DNA from 4 places in the Streptomyces sp. NPDC001970 genome. Region 3 is predicted to be linked to each of the others. Evidence: riboswitches for the same ligand, from Rfam matches in the RefSeq annotation. Region 3 holds a riboswitch; each other region holds the start of a gene.
The links. A riboswitch is a leader RNA that binds a small molecule or an ion and turns the genes downstream of it on or off. The one in region 3 is predicted to bind cyclic di-AMP.
Positions count from the first base shown of each region.

Region 1: another riboswitch for cyclic di-AMP. It lies ahead of ACWCP0_RS01225 (NlpC/P60 family protein); the one in region 3 lies ahead of ACWCP0_RS12915 (transglycosylase family protein).
Region 2: another riboswitch for cyclic di-AMP. It lies ahead of ACWCP0_RS24585 (M23 family metallopeptidase); the one in region 3 lies ahead of ACWCP0_RS12915 (transglycosylase family protein).
Region 4: another riboswitch for cyclic di-AMP. It lies ahead of ACWCP0_RS24770 (M23 family metallopeptidase); the one in region 3 lies ahead of ACWCP0_RS12915 (transglycosylase family protein).

Region 1 covers NZ_JBSFDW010000001.1:258,425-263,199, forward strand. Annotated here, with positions in the region: gene pcrA (DNA helicase PcrA) at 1-1,522, opposite strand, end outside; cyclic di-AMP (ydaO/yuaA leader) riboswitch at 1,742-1,905, shown strand; gene ACWCP0_RS01225 (NlpC/P60 family protein) at 1,904-3,112, shown strand; gene ACWCP0_RS01230 (hypothetical protein) at 3,275-3,628, opposite strand; gene ACWCP0_RS01235 (NlpC/P60 family protein) at 3,893-4,775, shown strand, end outside.
Region 2 covers NZ_JBSFDW010000021.1:129,633-134,407, reverse strand. Annotated here, with positions in the region: gene ACWCP0_RS24600 (bifunctional acetate--CoA ligase family protein/GNAT family N-acetyltransferase) at 1-467, opposite strand, end outside; gene ACWCP0_RS24595 (HPr family phosphocarrier protein) at 632-913, shown strand; gene ACWCP0_RS24590 (GntR family transcriptional regulator) at 1,062-1,745, opposite strand; gene ACWCP0_RS24585 (M23 family metallopeptidase) at 1,931-2,704, opposite strand; cyclic di-AMP (ydaO/yuaA leader) riboswitch at 2,718-2,881, opposite strand; gene ACWCP0_RS24580 (M16 family metallopeptidase) at 3,090-4,478, opposite strand; gene ACWCP0_RS24575 (M16 family metallopeptidase) at 4,475-4,775, opposite strand, start outside.
Region 3 covers NZ_JBSFDW010000008.1:114,193-118,967, reverse strand. Annotated here, with positions in the region: gene ACWCP0_RS12930 (nucleoside triphosphate pyrophosphohydrolase) at 1-288, shown strand, start outside; gene ACWCP0_RS12925 (cytochrome P450 family protein) at 285-1,550, shown strand; gene ACWCP0_RS12920 (LysM peptidoglycan-binding domain-containing protein) at 1,700-2,638, shown strand; cyclic di-AMP (ydaO/yuaA leader) riboswitch at 2,898-3,068, shown strand; gene ACWCP0_RS12915 (transglycosylase family protein) at 3,072-3,734, shown strand; gene eno (phosphopyruvate hydratase) at 4,089-4,775, shown strand, end outside.
Region 4 covers NZ_JBSFDW010000022.1:18,192-22,966, reverse strand. Annotated here, with positions in the region: gene ACWCP0_RS24790 (DUF5988 family protein) at 1-180, shown strand, start outside; tRNA gene ACWCP0_RS24785 (tRNA-Met) at 365-438, shown strand; gene ACWCP0_RS24780 (MerR family transcriptional regulator) at 562-1,311, shown strand; gene ACWCP0_RS24775 (PP2C family protein-serine/threonine phosphatase) at 1,633-2,802, shown strand; cyclic di-AMP (ydaO/yuaA leader) riboswitch at 3,053-3,188, shown strand; gene ACWCP0_RS24770 (M23 family metallopeptidase) at 3,200-4,258, shown strand; gene ACWCP0_RS24765 (PrsW family intramembrane metalloprotease) at 4,514-4,775, opposite strand, start outside.

The sequences.
Region 1 (4,775 bases), on a different contig from region 3:
GCTCGCCGATGCCGCGCTTCGGGACGTTGAGGATGCGGCGCAGCGGGACGTTGTCCTCGGGGTTGGCCAGGACGCGCAGATAGGCCAGGACGTCCCGGACCTCCTTGCGCTCGTAGAAGCGCACGCCGCCGACGACCTTGTAGGGCAGGCCGACGCGGATGAAGATCTCCTCGAAGACACGGGACTGGGCGTTCGTCCGGTAGAAGACCGCGACATCGCCGACCTTCGCCTCGCGCGCGTCCGTCAGCCGGTCGATCTCGTCGGCGACGAACTGGGCCTCGTCGTGCTCGGTGTCCGCCACGTAGCCGGTGATCTGTGCTCCGGCCCCCGCGTTCGTCCACAGGTTCTTGGGGCGACGGCTCTCGTTCCGCTCGATGACGGCATTGGCGGCGGAGAGGATCGTCTGCGTCGAGCGGTAGTTCTGCTCCAGCAGGATCGTCGTCGCGTCCGGGTAGTCCTCCTCGAACTGGAGGATGTTACGGATCGTGGCACCACGGAAGGCGTAGATCGACTGGTCGGCGTCGCCCACGACGCACAGCTCGGCCGGGTCCAGGTCCTCGTACCCGGAGCCGACCAGCTCGCGCACCAGTGTGTACTGAGCGTGGTTGGTGTCCTGGTACTCGTCGACGAGGACATGGCGGAACCGGCGCCGGTAGTGCTCTGCGACGTCCGGGAACGCCTGGAGCAGATGGACCGTGGTCATGATGATGTCGTCGAAGTCCAGAGCGTTGGCCTCGCGCAGCCGCGCCTGGTACATCCGGTAGGCCTCGGCGAGCGTCTTCTCGAAGCCTCCCCCAGAGCCTCCGGCCTGGGAGGTACCCCCATCGGCCTGGTCGGCGAAGGTCTCCTCGTCGATCAGCTCGTTCTTCAGGTTCGAGATCTTGGCGCTGAAGGACTTCGGCGGGTAGCGCTTCGGGTCGAGGTCGAGATCGCGGCAGACCAGGGCCATGAGCCGCTTGGAGTCGGCCGCGTCGTAGATCGAGAACGACGAGGTGAAGCCGAGCTTCTTGCTCTCCCGGCGCAGGATGCGCACGCAGGCGCTGTGGAAGGTGGAGACCCACATCGCGTTGGCACGCGGGCCGACGAGGTGCTCGACGCGCTCCTTCATCTCGCCCGCGGCCTTGTTCGTGAACGTGATCGCCAGTATCTGGCCGGGGTGGACATGGCGGGTCGCCAGCAGATGGGCGATCCGGTGGGTCAGCACCCTGGTCTTGCCCGAGCCGGCGCCGGCCACGATGAGCAGCGGGGAGCCGGTGTGCACGACGGCGGCACGCTGCTGCTCGTTCAGGCCGTCGAGCAGCGCGGCCGGGTCCACGGCGGTGCGGGGCGCTCCGTCCCGGTAGTAGGCGTCCCTGGCCGGAGGCACGTCGAACTTCCCCTCGAAGAGGTCGTCCGGGACCTCCTCGTGGGGGCCGTGCTCGTCGGGCTCATAGGGCTCGTCGTGCCCGGGCGGCGGGGGACCCGCCGGGCCCGAGGTGCGCCGGAGGTCGGCCAGGAAGCTGTCGTCAAAGAGGCTGCTCATCGCTCTACGAGTCTAGGCCGCCCCACTGACAGCCCGCGGCCGCCTTGGCGACAACCGTCCCGAATCCGGCCCGGCACGCTCCGTAGCGTATCGACCACGACACGCGAAGGTCACGGAAATGTATCGGACATATCGCGCATCGTCCTTCACAAGGGCACCACAGTTTGGCTAGCGTGCTCGCTCAGGCGGCTCGAACCCCCTTGGTGACCAACGCCAATCGGGCAGCCCACGCCGAATCCGGGCTTTCTTCAAGGAAGTTCGGAACCGGGGACCCATCATGCACAACCGGGGTGAATCGGGCCAGCTCAACTCGGCCCGTAGGACAGCCTTCCGTTTCGTCCGAACCCGACAGCTAACCCGGTAGGCGGTCCACGGAAGGAGATGTCGGCCTTGGCGTCGCATCGCAAGACGCGCACCCGTACAGGTCCCCGTACGAAATCCCCCGCCGTCGGGTTCACGACGGCCGCCCTCGCGGGCGTCACCCTCCTCTCCGCCCAGAGTGCTCAGGCCGACCCGAGACCCAGCATCGAAGAGGTCCAGAAGAAGGTCGACGACCTCTACCGGCAGGCGGGCACCGCGACCCAGGAGTACAACCGGGCCAAGGAGGAGACCGCGCAGCAGCGCCGCGAGGTGGACACGATCCTCGACGACGTCGCCAAGCGCACGGAATCGCTGAACGAGGCCCGACGCACGCTCGGTTCGTACGCGGCCGCGCAGTACCGGACCGGTGCGGTCACGCCGACCGCCGCGCTGCTCTTCGCCGACAGCCCGCAGGCGTACTTCGACCAGACCCATCTGATGGACCGGCTCTCCGACGAGCAGCGCGGCGCCGTCGCCGACTTCGAGGCCCAGCAGGCGGAGGCGGCGAAGCAGCGTGCGAAGGCGACCACGAGCCTGGAGACGCTGACCGCTTCCCAGCAGTCGCTGCGCACCAGCAAGGAGCAGGTCCAGAAGAAGCTCGCCGAGGCGCGGACGCTGCTGTCACAGCTGACGGCCGAGGAGAAGGCACGGCTCGAGGCGCTGGAGCGAGAGCGCGAGGAAGAGGCCCGCCGCCAGGCGGAGGCGAAGGCCAAGGCGGAGGCGGAGGCCAAGGCCGAGGCCGAGGCCGAGGCCGAGCGCCTGGCACAGGAGCGCGCGCAGCAGGAGGCACAGAACCAGGACACGGGAACGAGCACGGGGACGGGGACGGGTACCGGGACCGGGACTGGGACCGGGACCGGGACTGGGACCGGGACCTACGCCGCCAAGGCCGAGAAGGTCCTCACCTTCGCCCGCGCCCAGATCGGCAAGCCGTACGTGTGGGGGGCGACCGGCCCCAGCTCGTACGACTGCTCGGGCCTCACCCAGGCCGCCTGGAAGGCCGCCGGCGTCGACCTGCCCCGCACCACGTGGGACCAGGTCAAGGTCGGCCAGCGCGTGGCCACGAACGATCTCCTCCCGGGTGACCTGGTCTTCTTCTACGACGACATCAGCCACGTCGGCATCTACATAGGCGACGGCATGATGATCCACGCCCCGAAGCCGGGCGCGAACGTCCGTGAGGAGTCGATCTACTACATGCCGATCTACGGGAGCGTCCGCCCCGCGTAGACCCACTCGCACTCACGCCGCAACGCGCCCTGTGAAGAGGGCGCGTTGCGGCGTGAGGTGTTTGCGCGAACGGCTTACGCGGACGCCAGGCTCAGGTCGACAACACCACAACATCGCGATGCCGTGCCGTCCCGGGGGACAACCCCCGGACCCCCGGCCGACTCACGTCCACAACGTGGCGATGAAGATGTTCGCCAGCGTCAGGCCGCCCACCGCGCCGAACAGGCCCTTCCCCACCTTCTCGTCGTCCCGCTTGACGTAGACCAGTGCGAGGATCACCACCAGCACCGCCAGCTTGATGCCGACCTTGAGGTTGTTGACCGCCTGGTCGTCCGCCTGGTTCAGCCCCACCAGCGCCACGCCCGTGACCAGCATGGTCAGGGCGCCGTGCAGCATCGCGGGCGTGAAGCGCGCCGTACCCTCGCCCATCGCCTTCATCCGGGTCAGGAAGCCGCCGAGCAACGACGCAATGCCGATGATGTGCAGGGCGACGAAGACATTGATGAGTATGTCCATGGCACGGGAGCCTAGCCGTACGGTCCGAAAGCGACCCCGGCGGTCCGACTCCCGCCGACTCCTGCCAATAACAGTCATGTCACCACTTCGCCGCGCCCCGGAGGTTTAGCGTCCTCCCCCAGGTGACCGACTCCCCAACGCCGCCGCACGTCCGGGCGGCACGCCGGCCACCACGCCGATGGATCCGGCGGTGGGCCGTTCCCTGTGCGGCCCGCCGCCGGACCGTACGGCGCGAACCGCCGGACTCCGGAAGGACTGGCCCTCGTGGCAGCGCACCGCAAACCCAAGCAGCGCACGATCGGCGGCCCGGCCGCCCGCACCGCCCTCACACTCGCGCTCGCCGGTGCCGCGACCGCCACCGCCTTCGACGGTTCCGGACACGCGGAGCCCCGCCCCACGCCCGAGCAGCTGAAGGCCAAGGCCGACAAGCTGTACCAGGAGGCCGAGGAGGCCACCGAGAAGTACAACGGCGCCAAGGAAGCCGCCGACCGGGCCCGTGAGTCGTTGGACGAGCTGCGGGACGAGGCGGCGAGGCGCACGGAGCGGCTCAACGCCTCGCGGAACGCACTCGGTTCGATCGCCACCGCGCAGTACCGCGCGGGCGGGCTCGACCCGGCGGTACAGCTCGCGCTCTCCGCCGACCCCGACGACTATCTGGCCGGGGCGGAGCTGGCCGAGCGGGCCGGGTCGCGGCAGGCCGCCACGATCGCCGGGATCCAGAAGCAGGCGCGGGAGCTGGCCCAGCTGCGTGCGGAGGCGGGCGAGCGGCTGGCCACGCTGACGGCCCGGCAGGCGGAGCTGGCCCGGCACCGGACGACGATACGCACGAAGCTCGCCGCGGCCGAGAAGCTCCTGACGCAGCTCACCCCCGGCGGGCGCGCCGCCTACGCGGGCCAGGACGGCACCTCGGCGTCCCGGGCCGACCGCGACGCCGCCCGCACCGCCCCCGGTGCCCGGGTCGCCGCCCCCAACCCCCGTGCGGCGCAGGCCGTGGCGTACGCGTACGGGGCGCTCGGCAAACCGTATGTCTGGGGCGCGACCGGACCGTCCTCGTACGACTGCTCGGGGCTCACGCAGGCCGCCTGGCGCTCGGCGGGCGTCTCGCTCCCCCGCACGACGTACACGCAGATCAACGCGGGCCGCAGCG
Region 2 (4,775 bases), on a different contig from region 3:
TTGTTGTTCGCGGGCAGCACCTCCGCCGCGAACCGCCTGATCCCCCGCTCCCGCGCGACCGCTGCGATGTGCTCGAGGAGCGCGGAGGCGACGCCCCTCCCCTGGTGTGCGTCCTGCACCAGGAAGGCGACCTCCGCCTCGTCGGCGGGCTTGGACGCCGGCATCCCGTTGGCGTCGATCCGGTCGAAGCGGACGGTCGCGATGAACTCGCCGCCCACCGTCGCGGCGAGGCCGACCCGGTCCACGTAGTCGTGGTGCGTGAATCGGTGCACGTCCTTCGCGGAGAGCCGGGGGTACGGCGCGAAGAAGCGGTAGTACTTGGACTCGTCCGAGACCTGCTCGTAGAAGCTGACGAGCCGCTCGGCGTCCTCGGTGGTGATGGGCCTGATGCGCGCGGTGCCACCGTCACGCAGCACCACGTCGGCTTCCCAGTGGTCGGGGTACGCGTGATCCGACGGGGTCTGCATGGGGAAAGACTACGGCTCGGGCACCGGTCGCGAAGCCCGGAAGGCGGGTGCAGTCTGAGGGCACCCGCGAGTGTCCCGGACGCCGGCCGACGGCCGTTGCCGAGCACTGCACCACACATGAGAGACTGGTCTAGACAACCGCTGAGGACTTGAAGGGCATCACCATGGCTGAGCGCCGCGTCAATGTCGGCTGGGCCGAGGGCCTCCACGCCCGCCCCGCTTCCATCTTCGTCCGTGCCGCCACGGCCTCCGGCGTCCCGGTGACGATCGCCAAGGCCGACGGCACCCCCGTCAACGCCGCCTCGATGCTCGCGGTGCTCGGCCTCGGCGCGGAGGGCGGCCAGGAGATCGTCCTCGCCTCGGACGCGGACGGCGCGGACGCCGCCCTCGACCGTCTGGCGAAGCTGGTCGCCGAGGGTCTCGAGGAGCTCCCCGAGACGGTCTGACCCCTGCCCCGCCCCGGGTACGGACCTCGCACCCGCACCCCGGCAGGTAATGACAAATAAATGGAAACGGCGGAGCCGCAGCAACCGGGAATTCCGGTCTGCGGCTCTGCCGCTTTCAAATAGCCCCTCTTTGTATACGGCGCTTTTGTTAATTGCGGACGCTCGCCGTGTTTACGGCATGTTGCGAAGCCCTCACCGTCCCGCGCGTCGTGATGCGCAACCTGTGCGCCCCCGCCATCCGCTCGGCGTGCATCGCGGTGAGCGCCCGCGCCCGCTCCGCGTCGCCGCGCGACACCGCGTCCACGATCGCACCGTGCTCGGACCAGGACTCCACCGGCTGAGCAGGCTGCTCGACGGCGTACATCCAGGCGATCTTGTGCCGGAGCTGGGTGAGGAGCGCGATGAGTCCGGGGCTGCCGGAGGCCTGCGCGAGGGTCTCGTGGAACCAGCCGCCGAGCGAGCGCAAATCCTCCCCCTGGCCCCGGCGCGCCCGCTCCTGGCCGAGCCTGACCAGGCCGCGCAGCACTTTGAGGTGGGCTTCCGTGCGCCGCTGCGCGGCCCGCGCGGCGCCCAGCGGCTCCAGCAGCATCCGGATCTCCAGCAGGTCGGCGGCCTCCTGCTCGGTGGGCTCGGCGACGCACGCTCCCGCATGTCTGCGGGTGACGACGAACCCCTCGGACTCCAGGGTCCGCAGCGCTTCGCGCACCGGGACGCGTGAGACGCCGTAGCGGCGTGCCAGCTGCTCCTCGGTGAGCCGGCCGCCGCGCTCGAAGACACCGGAGACGATGTCGTCGCGGATCGCCGTGCATACCGAGCGCGCAGGAATGCGCATACCGAACCTCCGCCTTTAATCCGCGCGAAACCCAGTCGAACGATGTCTGTTCGGTGACTCTATTGCAGCCGGCCGGAATTTCCGATGGCCTGCCGGAATCCGTGGATATCTTTTGGCCTGAATACGCCGAAAGCCCCGGCCGGTCTCCATGACCGGGCCGGGGCCCACGGATGCGGAAGTGGACGTCAGAGGCTCACGCCGTGGCCGCGCAGATACGCGACCGGGTCGATGTCCGAGCCGTAGTCGGGGCTCGTGCGGGCCTCGAAGTGAAGGTGCGGGCCGGACGAGTTGCCGGTGGCCCCGGACAGGCCGATCCGCTGGCCCGGGGTGACGGTCTGGCCGACCGAGACGCCGATGGACGACAGGTGACCGTACTGGGTGTACGTGCCGTCCTTCATCTTGATCACGACGTTGTTGCCGTAGGCACCGCCCCAGCCGGCCTCCACGACCGTGCCCATGCCGACGGCGACGACAGGAGTGCCGGACGGGGCGTGGAAGTCGACGCCGGTGTGGCTGCCGGAGGACCAGACCGAGCCGCCCGCCTGGTAGACCGTGCTGACGTAGGAGCCGGCGACCGGGAGCGTGTAGGACATCAGACGCTTGCGCTCCGCCTCGCGGGCGGCGCGCTCCTTGGCCTCGCGGGCCGCCTTGACGCGGGCCTCGGCCTTGCGCTTCGCCTCGGCCTCGGCCTTCGCGCGGGCGGCGGCCAGGTCGGCCTCGTACTGCTGGGCCGCGGCCTGGGCGTCGATCTGCTCGGCGAGGGTGGTGTCGGCGGCGACGGCCTGGGTGAGGCCGGTGTCCTCGAACGACGGGCTTTCCGTGTCGGCGGCGAGCGCCGGGGAGGCGAGGCTTCCGATGACGCCGGTGGTGGCGAGGGCCGCGGCTCCGGCGATGCCCGCGCGCTTGCGCGTCAGCCGGCTCGGACCACGATGCTTCCCGGTGGCACGGGTGAACGCCATGTAGTGGCTGATCCTTTCCTTCCTTCTCGCCTACCGGGTTAGCTGACGGGTTCGGAGCAGGAAGGTCTCCTACGGGCCCCTCCGCACGAGTGCGAAGGCGTCCGATTCACCCCAGGGGACATGTGGGTCCCCGGCTCCCCAGGCTCGCGCCCGACGGGGACTCGGCGATGGCTGTCCGATGCCGCTGGTGCGGCTGGTGCAACCGGCGGACAGCGCAGAAGACGCTAAGCCGGACATCTTTCAATCACCAAACGGACACGGAGATTTGTTGTGCATGCCACAGGCCAGACAGGCAGCCTCTCCAATAAAACGGACATACGGGAGGGCCCCGTTGACACGATGCCAACGGGGCCCTCCGGGTGCGCCGGAGCCGACCGGCGGTCAATCAGCCCGTGACAACAGTCACTTCACCGATGCCCAGCGCCCTGACCGGCTCCTCGATCTCGGCCGCGTCGCCCACGAGGACGGTGACGAGCCGGTCCACCGGGAAGGCGTTGACGACCGCGGCCGTCGCCTCGACGGTGCCGGTCCCGGCCAGGCGCGTGTACAGCTGCGCCTGGTAGTCGTCCGGCAGATGCTGCTCGACCTGGTCGGCGAGCGTGCCCGCGACCGACGCAGCGGTCTCGTACTTGAGCGGAGCCACACCCACCAGGTTCTGCACGGCGACGTCGCGCTCGGCGTCGGTGAGGCCCTCCGCGGCGAGGGTGCGCAGCACCTTCCAGAGGTCGTCCAGCGCCGGGCCGGTGTGCGGGGTGTCGACGGAGCCGCTGATGGCGAGCGTGGCCGCGCCCGTGCCGTCGGCGGAGGAGCGCAGGACCTGGGCGAAGGCCCGCACGCCGTACGTGTACCCCTTCTCCTCGCGCAGGACGCGGTCGAGACGGGAGGTGAGGGTGCCGCCCAGGCAGTACGTGCCGAGGACCTGGGCCGGCCAGACGCGGTCGTGGCGGTCCGGGCCGATGCGGCCGATGAGCAGCTGCGTCTGCACCGCGCCGGGGCGGTCGACGATGACGACGCGTCCCCTGTCGTCGGCGGTGATCGGCGGCATGGGACGGCTCTCGGCCGCGCCACCGGTCCAGGCGCCGAGGGTGTCGGCGAGCACGGCGTCCACATCGACACCGGTGAGGTCGCCGACGATCACGGCGGTGGCGGACGCGGGCCGGACATGGGCCTCGTAGAAGGCCCGCACGGCCGCGGAGTCGATGCGCTCCACGGTCTCCTCGCTGCCCTGGCGGGGCCGGGACATCCGGGAGGACGCCGGGAAGAGCTGCTTGGACAGCTCCTTGGCGGCGCGGCGGGCCGGGTTGGCGGTCTCGTGCGGGATCTCGTCCAGCCGGTTCCGCACGAGCCGCTCGACCTCGCTGTCGGCGAAGAGCGGCGCGCGCAGGGCCTCGGCGAGCAGGCCGAGCGCCTTGAGGAGGCGGGAGACCGGCACCTCGAGGGAGACGCGGACGCCGGGGTGGTCCGCGTGCGAGTCCAGGGTGGCGCCGCAGCGCTCCAGCTCCGCGGCGAACTCCTCCGCCGTGTGCTTGTCGGTGCCCTCGGAGAGCGCCCTGGCCATGATCGTGGCAACACCGTCGAGGCCCTCGGGCTCGGCGTCCAGCGGGGCGACGAGGAAGATCTCGACGGCCACGACCTGCTGGCCGGGGCGGTGGCAGCGCAGGACGGTCAGCCCGTTGTCGAGCACACCGCGCTCGGGGGCGGGGAAGGCCCACGGCCTGGCCTCGCCCGCCTGCGGCTGCGGGTGGAATTCCATGGTCACGGCAGCGTCGGTCACTGGTCCGCCCCCTCCTCGTCGTCGTTGTCCTCGGTTCCCTCGGCGGCCTGGAGGGGCTCGTACACCAGAACCGCCCGGTTGTCCGGGCGCAGCCGGGCCTGGGCGACGGCCCTGACCTCCTCGGCAGTGATGTCGAGGACCCGCGAGACGGCGCTGAGCGCCAGCTGGGGGTCGCCGAACAGCACGGCGTACCGGCAGAGTTCGTCGGCGCGGCCCGCGACCGTACCGAGCCGGTCCAGCCACTCGCGCTCCAGCTGTGCCTGGGCGCGCTCCATCTCCTCGGGCGTCGGGCCCTCG
Region 3 (4,775 bases):
GCCGTCGAGAAGCAGCGGGAGTCCGTGACCGACGGCATCCCGCTCGGCCAGCCCGGTCTCGCCCTGTCCGCGAAGCTGGCGAGCCGCGTCCGGACGGCCGGGCTCGACGTGGAGCTGCCGACCGGCGACGGCGACCGCGGCGACCGCGGCATCGGGTACGAGCTGCTCGCCATGGCCGTACGGGCCGAGGCCGACGGGCACGACCCGGAGGCCGCGCTGCGGGCCGCGGCCCGTGCGTACCGCGACGCGATCCGGGCCGCCGAGGACCGGGCTAACGTCGAGGGGTGAACGACGCCGCCCCCGAACCTCCCGAACTCTTCACCTGGGAGTTCGCCACCGATCCCTACCCCGCCTACGCCTGGCTGCGCGAGCACGCGCCCGTGCACAGGACCCGGCTGCCCAGCGGGGTGGAGGCCTGGCTGGTGACCCGGTACGGCGATGCGCGGCAGGCGCTCGCGGACCAGCGGCTCAGCAAGAATCCCGCGCATCACGACGAGCCGGCGCACGCGAAGGGCAAGACGGGCATCCCGGGCGAGCGCAAGGCGGAGCTGATGACGCATCTGCTGAACATCGACCCGCCCGACCACACCCGGCTCCGCCGGCTGGTGTCGAAGGCGTTCACGCCGCGCCGCGTCGCCGAATTCGCGCCGCGCGTACAGGAGCTGACGGACCGGCTCATCGACACGATCGTCGCGAAACAGCACGGCGCGGCTCAGGGAGAGGCCGACCTCATCCACGAGTTCGCGTTCCCGCTGCCCATCTACGCGATCTGCGACATGCTCGGCGTCCCGCCGGAGGACCAGGACGACTTCCGGGACTGGGCGGGGATGATGATCCGGCACGGCGGCGGGCCGCGCGGCGGGGTCGCACGGTCGGTGAAGAAGATGCGCGGCTATCTGGCCGAGCTGATCCACCGGAAGCGGGAAGCGCCGGGCGACGACCTGATCTCCGGGCTCATCAAGGCCTCCGACCACGGCGAGCACCTCACCGAGAACGAGGCCGCCGCCATGGCCTTCATCCTGCTCTTCGCCGGCTTCGAGACGACCGTCAATCTCATCGGGAACGGTGTGTACGCGCTGCTGCGGCATCCGGAGCAGCGGGCGCGGCTCCAGGCGTCCCTCGCCGCCGGCGACTCCACGCTCCTCGAGACCGGCGTCGAGGAGCTCCTGCGCTTCGACGGCCCCGTGGAGCTGGCCACGTGGCGGTTCGCCACCGAGTCGCTGACCCTGGGCGGGCAGGACATCGGCGTCGGCGACCCGGTCCTCGTCGTCCTCGCGGCGGCGGACCGCGACCCGGACCGGTTCCCCGATCCTGACGTCCTCGATCTTGCGCGCCGGGACAACCAGCACCTCGGGTACGGGCACGGCATCCACTACTGTCTCGGTGCGCCGCTCGCCCGCCTGGAGGGGCAGACCGCGCTGGCGACGCTGCTGACCCGTCTGCCCGACTTGCAACTTGCGGTCGATCCGTCCGAATTGCGGTGGCGTGGGGGGCTCATCATGCGCGGATTGCGCACCTTGCCCGTTCGGTTCACTTCTCAAACGAGCTGACGGCCCATCAACTCTGTGACTTTCACGTGATCTCCGCTGCATCGACTTGTGACTGACGTTCGAATGCGGCTACGTTCACCGTCAACTCGGGACTCCTCGGTCCCCTGGGGGCTCACCGGTCCCCTGCAGTCACACGGAAGGTCACGCGCATGCTCTCCGGGAACGGTCGACACCGCCGCCCCCGCCAGGCTCCCGCCCTCGTCGTCGCCGCAGGAGTGACCGGCTCGGCCATCGCCATCCCGCTGCTGGGCGCGGGCTCCGCCACCGCCGCCGACGCCACCACCTGGGACCGCGTCGCGGACTGCGAGAGCGGTGGCATGTGGAGCGCCGATCTCGGCAACGGCTACTACGGCGGACTGCAGCTCTCCCAGGACACGTGGGAGGAGTTCGGCGGTACGGCGTACGCGCCGCGCGCCGACCTCGCCAGCCGTTCGCAGCAGATCGCGGTCGCCGAGAAGGTGCTCGCCGCCCAGGGCCCGTCGGCATGGGCGAGCTGCGCCGTGATCACCGGCCTCGCGATCGACGGCGGCAAGGCCAAGGTCGACCCCGGGCTGACGCCCGGCGCGAACACCAAGGGCGACTCGACCGGCTCGGCGGACGAGGAGGTGGACCCGCCGTCGTTCGGCGACGGGGCCGACGCCTCGACCCCGCCCTCCGGTCCGGCCTCGCCTGCGCCCAACCAGTCCGGGAAGCCCTCGGGCGGGGCGTCCACCGAGCCGTCCGCCACCCCCGAGTCGACGGCGTCCACCCGGGACGTGACCGAGGGCGCGGACGCCGAGGGCGGCTCCGGCAAGCACCGCGGTTCTGCCGCCGAGGAGGATCAGGCGGGCAATTCGGTCAATGATCGCGAATCCGGTCGACATGCCTCACGGGATGACGCATCGGCACGAGACGGCGCTGCTGCGGCAGATGGGTACACCGTCCGCCCCGGCGACAACCTGTGGGCGATCGCGGACGCGAACGAGGTGCCCGGCGGCTGGCCCGCTCTGTACGAAGCGAACCAGGAGACCGTCGGCTCCGACCCGGACCTCATCCTCCCTGGCCAGAGTCTCGATCTGGGCCTGAAGGAGAAGCAGTTGAAGAAGTAGTTAGGGTACTTATGTCCACTTCTGCGCAAGTGAGACATGAGTCTCTTCCGGTCAACTGGCGTGTTACGTCTGCCAAGTCCGGTCAACCCGCCTCCCACCTGCGAAAACGGACATCTGTCCAGGGCAGGTAAGGGCGTTTTCTCCCCGATGTTCGACTTTGAACATCGGGGAGAAGTGCGTTTACGGTCTGAACCGCTCGCCACCGCGGGCCCCGTCGACCGTCACGCCGAATCCTGCCGTCGGTCGAAGGGAACAGTCGTCGCGTCAAGCGCCGTAGGCAGGAGCGGGGGACCCAAGGTAGGTGCCGCGTCCGCCCCATGAGGGACGGTCACGGCTTGGGGTGAAGCCGCGCGCAATGGTCGCGCGTGGCCGGGCAACTCACTTGGCCCGAACCCGACAGCTCACCTCGTAGGCGTCGGTGAGGGGAAACTTCATGCTGCTTTCCGGCAAGGGCACGCACCGCCGCCCGTCCAAGGCGATCCGCCTCGCAACGCTCGCCGGTGTCACCGGTGCCGCGATAGCCGCGCCGCTCGTCGTGACCGGTACGGCGTCCGCCGCCACCGCCTCCGAGTGGGACGCGGTCGCCCAGTGCGAGTCCGGCGGCAACTGGTCCATCAACACGGGCAACGGCTACTACGGCGGTCTGCAGTTCTCGGCCTCCACCTGGGCCGCGTACGGCGGCACGGCGTACGCGGCCTCCGCCGACCAGGCCTCGAGGTCGCAGCAGATCGCGGTCGCCGAGAAGGTCCTCGCCGGCCAGGGCAAGGGCGCGTGGCCGCACTGCGGCGTGGGCCTGTCCAACGCCGCGTACACCGGTGGCGCCGCGGAGGCCGCCCCGAAGCCCGCCGCGCCCAAGGCCGAGACCCCCGCCCCGGCGCCGAAGCGCGCCGAGGCCCCGACCACGCGCTCCGCTCGCGCGGCCGCCCCGGTCAAGAAGGGCGACGGCGAGTACACGGTCAAGGCCGGCGACACGCTCAGCAGGATCGCCGGGACCGAGAACGTCAAGGGCGGCTGGAAGAAGCTGTTCGACCTGAACAAGGACGTCATCGACGACGCGGACGTCATTCACCCCGGCCAGAAGCTCCACCTGAGCTGACGGCCCGGCTCCGGGACCGATCCCGGCTCCGGGGCTCCCCGACCCGGACTCCCGGGACGCCCGTAGTCCCCTAGGGGCTCCCTTACCCCGGTGGACCCGGCGGACCACCGGACGCACGCACCCCCGTCCCCCAGCCACCCCGGCCCGGCGCACCTTCCCCCCGTACGCTCCCCCGCAGCCCTGCGGGCGCGGGAGGTGCCCCCAGGCCGGGGTTTCTGTCTGTTTCCTTCCCTTTTTCGTCCCACGGGGCGGGCACCGACCGGCCGATGCCCCCGGGCCGGATAGGCTCATGTCGCAAGGCCGAAGCGACCCTGCACCGCTTGCGTCACATTCAGCGTCACATCCCAGAAGGAGATGCTCGTGCCGTCCATCGACGTCGTCGTAGCCCGGGAAATCCTGGACTCCCGAGGCAACCCCACGGTCGAGGTCGAGGTCGGCCTCGACGACGGCAGCACCGGCCGTGCTGCTGTGCCCTCCGGCGCCTCCACCGGTGCGTTCGAGGCCATTGAGCTCCGTGACGGAGACCCGAACCGCTACCAGGGCAAGGGCGTGGAGAAGGCCGTCCTCGCCGTCATCGAGCAGATCGGCCCCGAGCTCGTCGGGTACGACGCCACCGAGCAGCGCCTGATCGACCAGGCGATGTTCGACCTGGACGCCACCGACAACAAGGCGTCCCTCGGTGCCAACGCCATCCTCGGCGTCTCGCTGGCCGTCGCCCACGCCGCCTCCGAGGCCTCGGACCTCCCCCTCTTCCGCTACCTGGGCGGCCCGAACGCGCACCTCCTGCCGGTGCCGATGATGAACATCCTGAACGGCGGCTCGCACGCCGACTCCAACGTGGACATCCAGGAGTTCATGATCGCCCCGATCGGCGCGGAGTCCTTCTCCGAGGCGCTGCGCTGGGGCACCGAGGTCTACCACACCCTCAAGAAGGTCCTGAAGGAGCGCGGTCTCTCCACCGGTCTCGGTGACGAGGGCGGCTTCGCCCCGAACCTGAACTCGAACCGCGAGGCCCTCGACCTCATCCTCGAGGCCGTCAAG
Region 4 (4,775 bases), on a different contig from region 3:
GAGGGTGGCCCGGAGGATCTGTCAGGACAGATCGTGCCGATCACCCCTCCCGGACAGGAGCTGAAGATTCCGCACCGCGGCGGGTACGAGCACTTCAAGGTCACGTCGCGCCATGAGGACAGCCCGGAGGGGCGGCTGCCCGTGTACGAATGGTGGGAGCGCACGGAAGTCGCCGAGTAGGCCCCGCGGCCCGCGGGACGTGGACGTGAGGGACCCGGTCGGGCGCCCGGTACAGGCCGGGCCCTGCCGGTGTGATGGGGGTTGTCCTGAGCTGCCCGGCAGCCGCACAGGAGCCGCCCGGGGCACCCCGCGACCGTAAATGGAGTGGATCTTGCTCCTGATGGCGTAAGGTGGTGTTCACCGACGCGGGGTGGAGCAGCTCGGTAGCTCGCTGGGCTCATAACCCAGAGGTCGCAGGTTCAAATCCTGTCCCCGCTACTCAAGGCCGAAGGCCCGGATCCTGATGGATCCGGGCCTTCGGTGCGTCTGGGTCCGGCCGCGCCGGGCACAGCCCTCTCGCCGCTTGACCTTTACGTAACGTCAAGTTCTAGCGTGAAGGGCATGGAGTGGTCGATCCAGGAAATCGCCAGGAAAGCCGGTACGACGAGCCGCACGCTCAGGCACTACGGGGAGCTGGGGCTGCTCGTGCCGAGCCGGATCGGCAGCAACGGCTACCGCTACTACGACCAGGACGCCCTGATCCGGCTGCAGCGCATTCTGCTGCTCCGCGAGCTGGGGCTCGGGCTGCCGGCGATCGCGCAGGTCCTGGAAGGACAGCGGGACACGGCCGCCGCCCTGCGCACCCATCTGAGGCTGCTGGAGCAGGAGCGGGAGCGCATCGGGCGGCAGATCGCCTCGGTGCGGACCACTCTCGACCGCACGGAGAGAGGAGAGGAACTCATGGCGGAAGAAGTCTTCGACGGCTTCGATCACACCCAGTACGAGGAGGAGGTCACCGAGCGCTGGGGCCGAGACGCATACGAGAAGGGCGACCGCTGGTGGCGTTCGCTCAGCGCCCAGGAGAAGCAGGCCTTCCAGGACCGGCAGGCCGGGATCGCCCGTGACTTCGGCCAGGCGCTCAAGGACGGGCTCGCAGCGGACAGCGACGAGGTGCAGGCGATCGCGCAGCGGCATTTCGAGTGGCTGTCGGTGACGGTCGCGCCGACGAAGTCGTACGTCATCGGGCTCGGCGAGATGTACGTCGCCGACCCGCGCTTCGCGGCGAACTACGACCGGTACGGCGAGGGCGCGGCGGCGTTCGTTCGCGACGCGATGAAGGTGTACGCGGAGCACAACCTCAGCGACGACTAGCAACGGCCGGCGCGGACTGCCGCGCAGTCCCACGCAGTCCCACGCAGGCCCACGAAGGCCGCGAAGGCCCGCGACAGGCCGCGACGGGTGACGGCGGACGACGGCCGCGCCCGACCGAGACCCGTTGTTCCTGAGGTCACCAGGAGGGCCCCCTGGTGGCCGGCGGCCCGGGCCGTCCGCCCGGTGGACGTGGGACCCCGGACGCAGACCCGGGAGCTAGCCCGGTTGGCCGACGGCGATTCGCTGCGCGGCGCGGCTCCGGCCAGCCTGGGTGGGGCACGGTAGGTCCGCCCCGTGGGCGGACCGGGCAGGAGACCATTGGTGGGGCAGCGAACAGGCGACAGCGACGACGGCATCGGCGATGACGGCGCCGCGCCGCGCCGGGACGGCGGCCGCCGGATCGTCCGGGTGCTGCCCGTGGTGCTGATCGTCGGCGGGATCTTCTACGATCTGGCCACCCCCGCGACGTACACCGCATCGCCCCTCTTCGCCGCGTCGCCGCTGGTGGCCGCCCCCTTCTTCACCCCGCTGTACACCCTGCTGGTCGGCATCGGTGCTGTCGCGGCCGTGCTGGGGCTGCGGTCGTACAACGGCACGCTCGGCCAGATCCCGTCGGTGACCGAGCTGCTGACCGTGTTCACCGTCGCCGTGCTGGCTCTCTACCTCAACCGGGTCGTACACCAGGGCAGCGAGCGCCTGGCCTCCGCGCGCGAGATCGCGGAGGCCGCCCAGCGGGCGGTGCTGCCCTCGCCCGCCGAGCGGATCGGCGGGCTGCAGATCGCCGCGCGGTACGAGGCGGCGCGTGCGGACGCGTTCATCGGCGGGGACCTTTTCGCCGCGCAGGACACTCCGTACGGGGTGCGGCTGGTGGTCGGGGATGTACGGGGGAAGGGGCTGAACGCGGTCGGGGCGGTAGCCATCGCGCTGGGGGCGTTCCGGGAGGCGGCCGAGCAGGAGCCCTCCCTGGAGGGGGTCGCGCAGCGGCTGGAGCGGGCGCTGAAGAGAGGTGGCACGCGGCGCTCGGAGCCCGACGTGTTCGAGGGGTTCACCACGGCCCTGCTCGCCGAGATCCCGCGCGGCGACGGGCGGGTGCGGGTGGTCAACCGGGGCCATCCGCCGCCGCTCGTGCTGCACGAGGACGGCGTGCTGGACGTACTGGAGCCGAGCGAGCCGGCGCTACCGCTCGGCATGGGCGATCTCGGGACCTGGCCGGACCGGGTGGACGAGGCGGTGTTTCCGGCCGGGGCCACGCTGCTGCTCTACACGGACGGGTTGTCCGAGGCGCGTGACGCGCACGGCACCTTCTACGATCCGCGCGAGCGGCTGAGCGGCCGGATCTTCCCCGGCCCCGAGGAACTGCTGGACGCGGTGGTCGCCGACGTGCAGCGGCACACGAACGGCGGGTCGGCGGACGACATGGCGCTGCTGGCGGTCAGCCGGCCGGGGGAGCGGCAGCCGGAGCGGCGCCGCACGATGCCGGTGGTTCCCTGAATCGCCCACGGTTCCTCCGATCGCGACGGAACGTAATCGAAAGGGAGCCCTCCGCATAACATTTGATGCACCGTCAGAAATTGTGGGGTAGGTGAGGTGGAGTCAACTCGCCCGATTCCCCCCTCTTGCGCACGGAAAGTCCAGGGCAAAGTCGTTAACGATCAGTGGGAACGGCTTGGAATACGGCCCCGGTGTCTATTAACGTTCGATAACGCAGCGCGGTCGTCCCAGCCGTCGCAAGAGACGGCACCGTGCGCACGCGCCGAATTCCGCAAGGGAACCGGGGAACCACCAATTGGGGTGAATCGGGCACTTTATGGTGCTCGTAGGAGACCTTCCTGCTCCGAACCCGTCAGCTAACCCGGTAGGCGAGAAGGAAGGAAAGGAGCACGCCTCCGTGGCGTCCAACGAGCCTGCCCTCCAAGAGCCTCCCACCACCGAATGGTTCCCTGCCGGCGAGTGGGTCCCCACCGCCGGCGCGGAGGAGTGGAACCCGACCGAGGAGTCCGTCCGCCCGGTCCGAGGCAGGCACCGCGTCGTCAAGCAGCGCAACGGACTCGCCCGGAGCTCCACCGTCCTCGGAGTCGGCGTCATCGCCGCGGTCGGCGCCGGCGGCATGGCCACCGCGCAGGACAAGCCCGCCGTCTCCATATCCCTGCCCGACACCATCACGGACAACCTCCCGGACGCCAAGTCGCTGCCGGGCGTGGGCTCCCTGATGTCGGACGAGTCCGACGAGCAGGACGGCAACGGGAACGCGGCGCCGCTCACGGCGCTCTCCGTCGCCGACACGTCGTCCGCCACGGACGGCGGGGAGAACGTGGCCGGCGCGGGCGAGGCACTGCGCGCCCGCATCCTCCAGCAGGCCGAGCAGCAGCAGGCCGAGGCCGACGCCGAGGCGAAGGCTGCCGCGGAGAAGGCCGCCGCCGAGAAGGCGGCCGCCGAGGCGAAGGCCCAGCAGACCGAGGCCGAGGCCGAGGCCGCGGAGGCGAAGCGGCTGGCCGAGGAGGAGGCTGCGCGCAAGGCGGAGGCCGAGCGGCTCGCCAAGCTCGCCGCGAGCTACTCCCTGCCGACGTCCTCTTACACGATCACCTCGACCTTCGGCCAGGCCGGCTCCATGTGGTCCTCCGGCTACCACACCGGCCTCGACTTCGCGGCGCCCACGGGTACGCCGGCGAAGGCCGTGCACGGAGGCACCGTCAAGTCGGCGGGCTGGTCCGGGTCCTACGGCTACCGCGTGGTGCTGGAGCTCGAGGACGGCACCGAGATCTGGTACGCGCATCTGTCCTCGATGACCGTGTCCGCCGGACAGACGGTCACCACCGGCGAGACGATCGGCCGAGTCGGCGCCACCGGCAATGTCACCGGACCGCATCTGCACCTCGAGGTGCACACCGCGGGCGGCACCGGGATCGACCCGGCGGCGTGGCTGCGCGACAAGGGCCAGAGCATCTGATTCACCGCTTCGGCGGTTCGGCGCTTCGACGGTTCGTGATGCGTCGAAGCGCCGATGCCCCGATGCGTCGTACCACTCTCGGCGTCCGGCGTCCGGCGTCCGGCGTCCGGCGTTCGCGTCCACGGTCACCCTGCACGTCACTTTTCACGCTCACATGCTTCGCCCGATTCCGGGCGTCCTGTTCCGGGCGTTTCCTCGCGCTCGTACGACCCCGGCAGCCCTGGCGGCACCCCCCCCGACGTCAGGGCTGTCGGCCTATCCCCGGTACGGGTTGTAGCCCCCGTAGTCCCGGTACGGTGCCGGAGCCGGAGCCGGAGCCGGAGCCGGAAGCAAGACGCTGCCCGACGCCTGGGCCGCGTACGTCAGCGCCGGGGACGCGACGTGCTTGCGCTGCCAGAGGTGGTGGAGCAGTTCCTGCTCGCGGGCGACGAAGTCCGGGCCCGCCGTGCCGCGGTGGGCGCGGTGGCGCAGGAAGGCGAGGGAGGTCGCGAAGGCCTCGTACTCGGACACGGCGCGG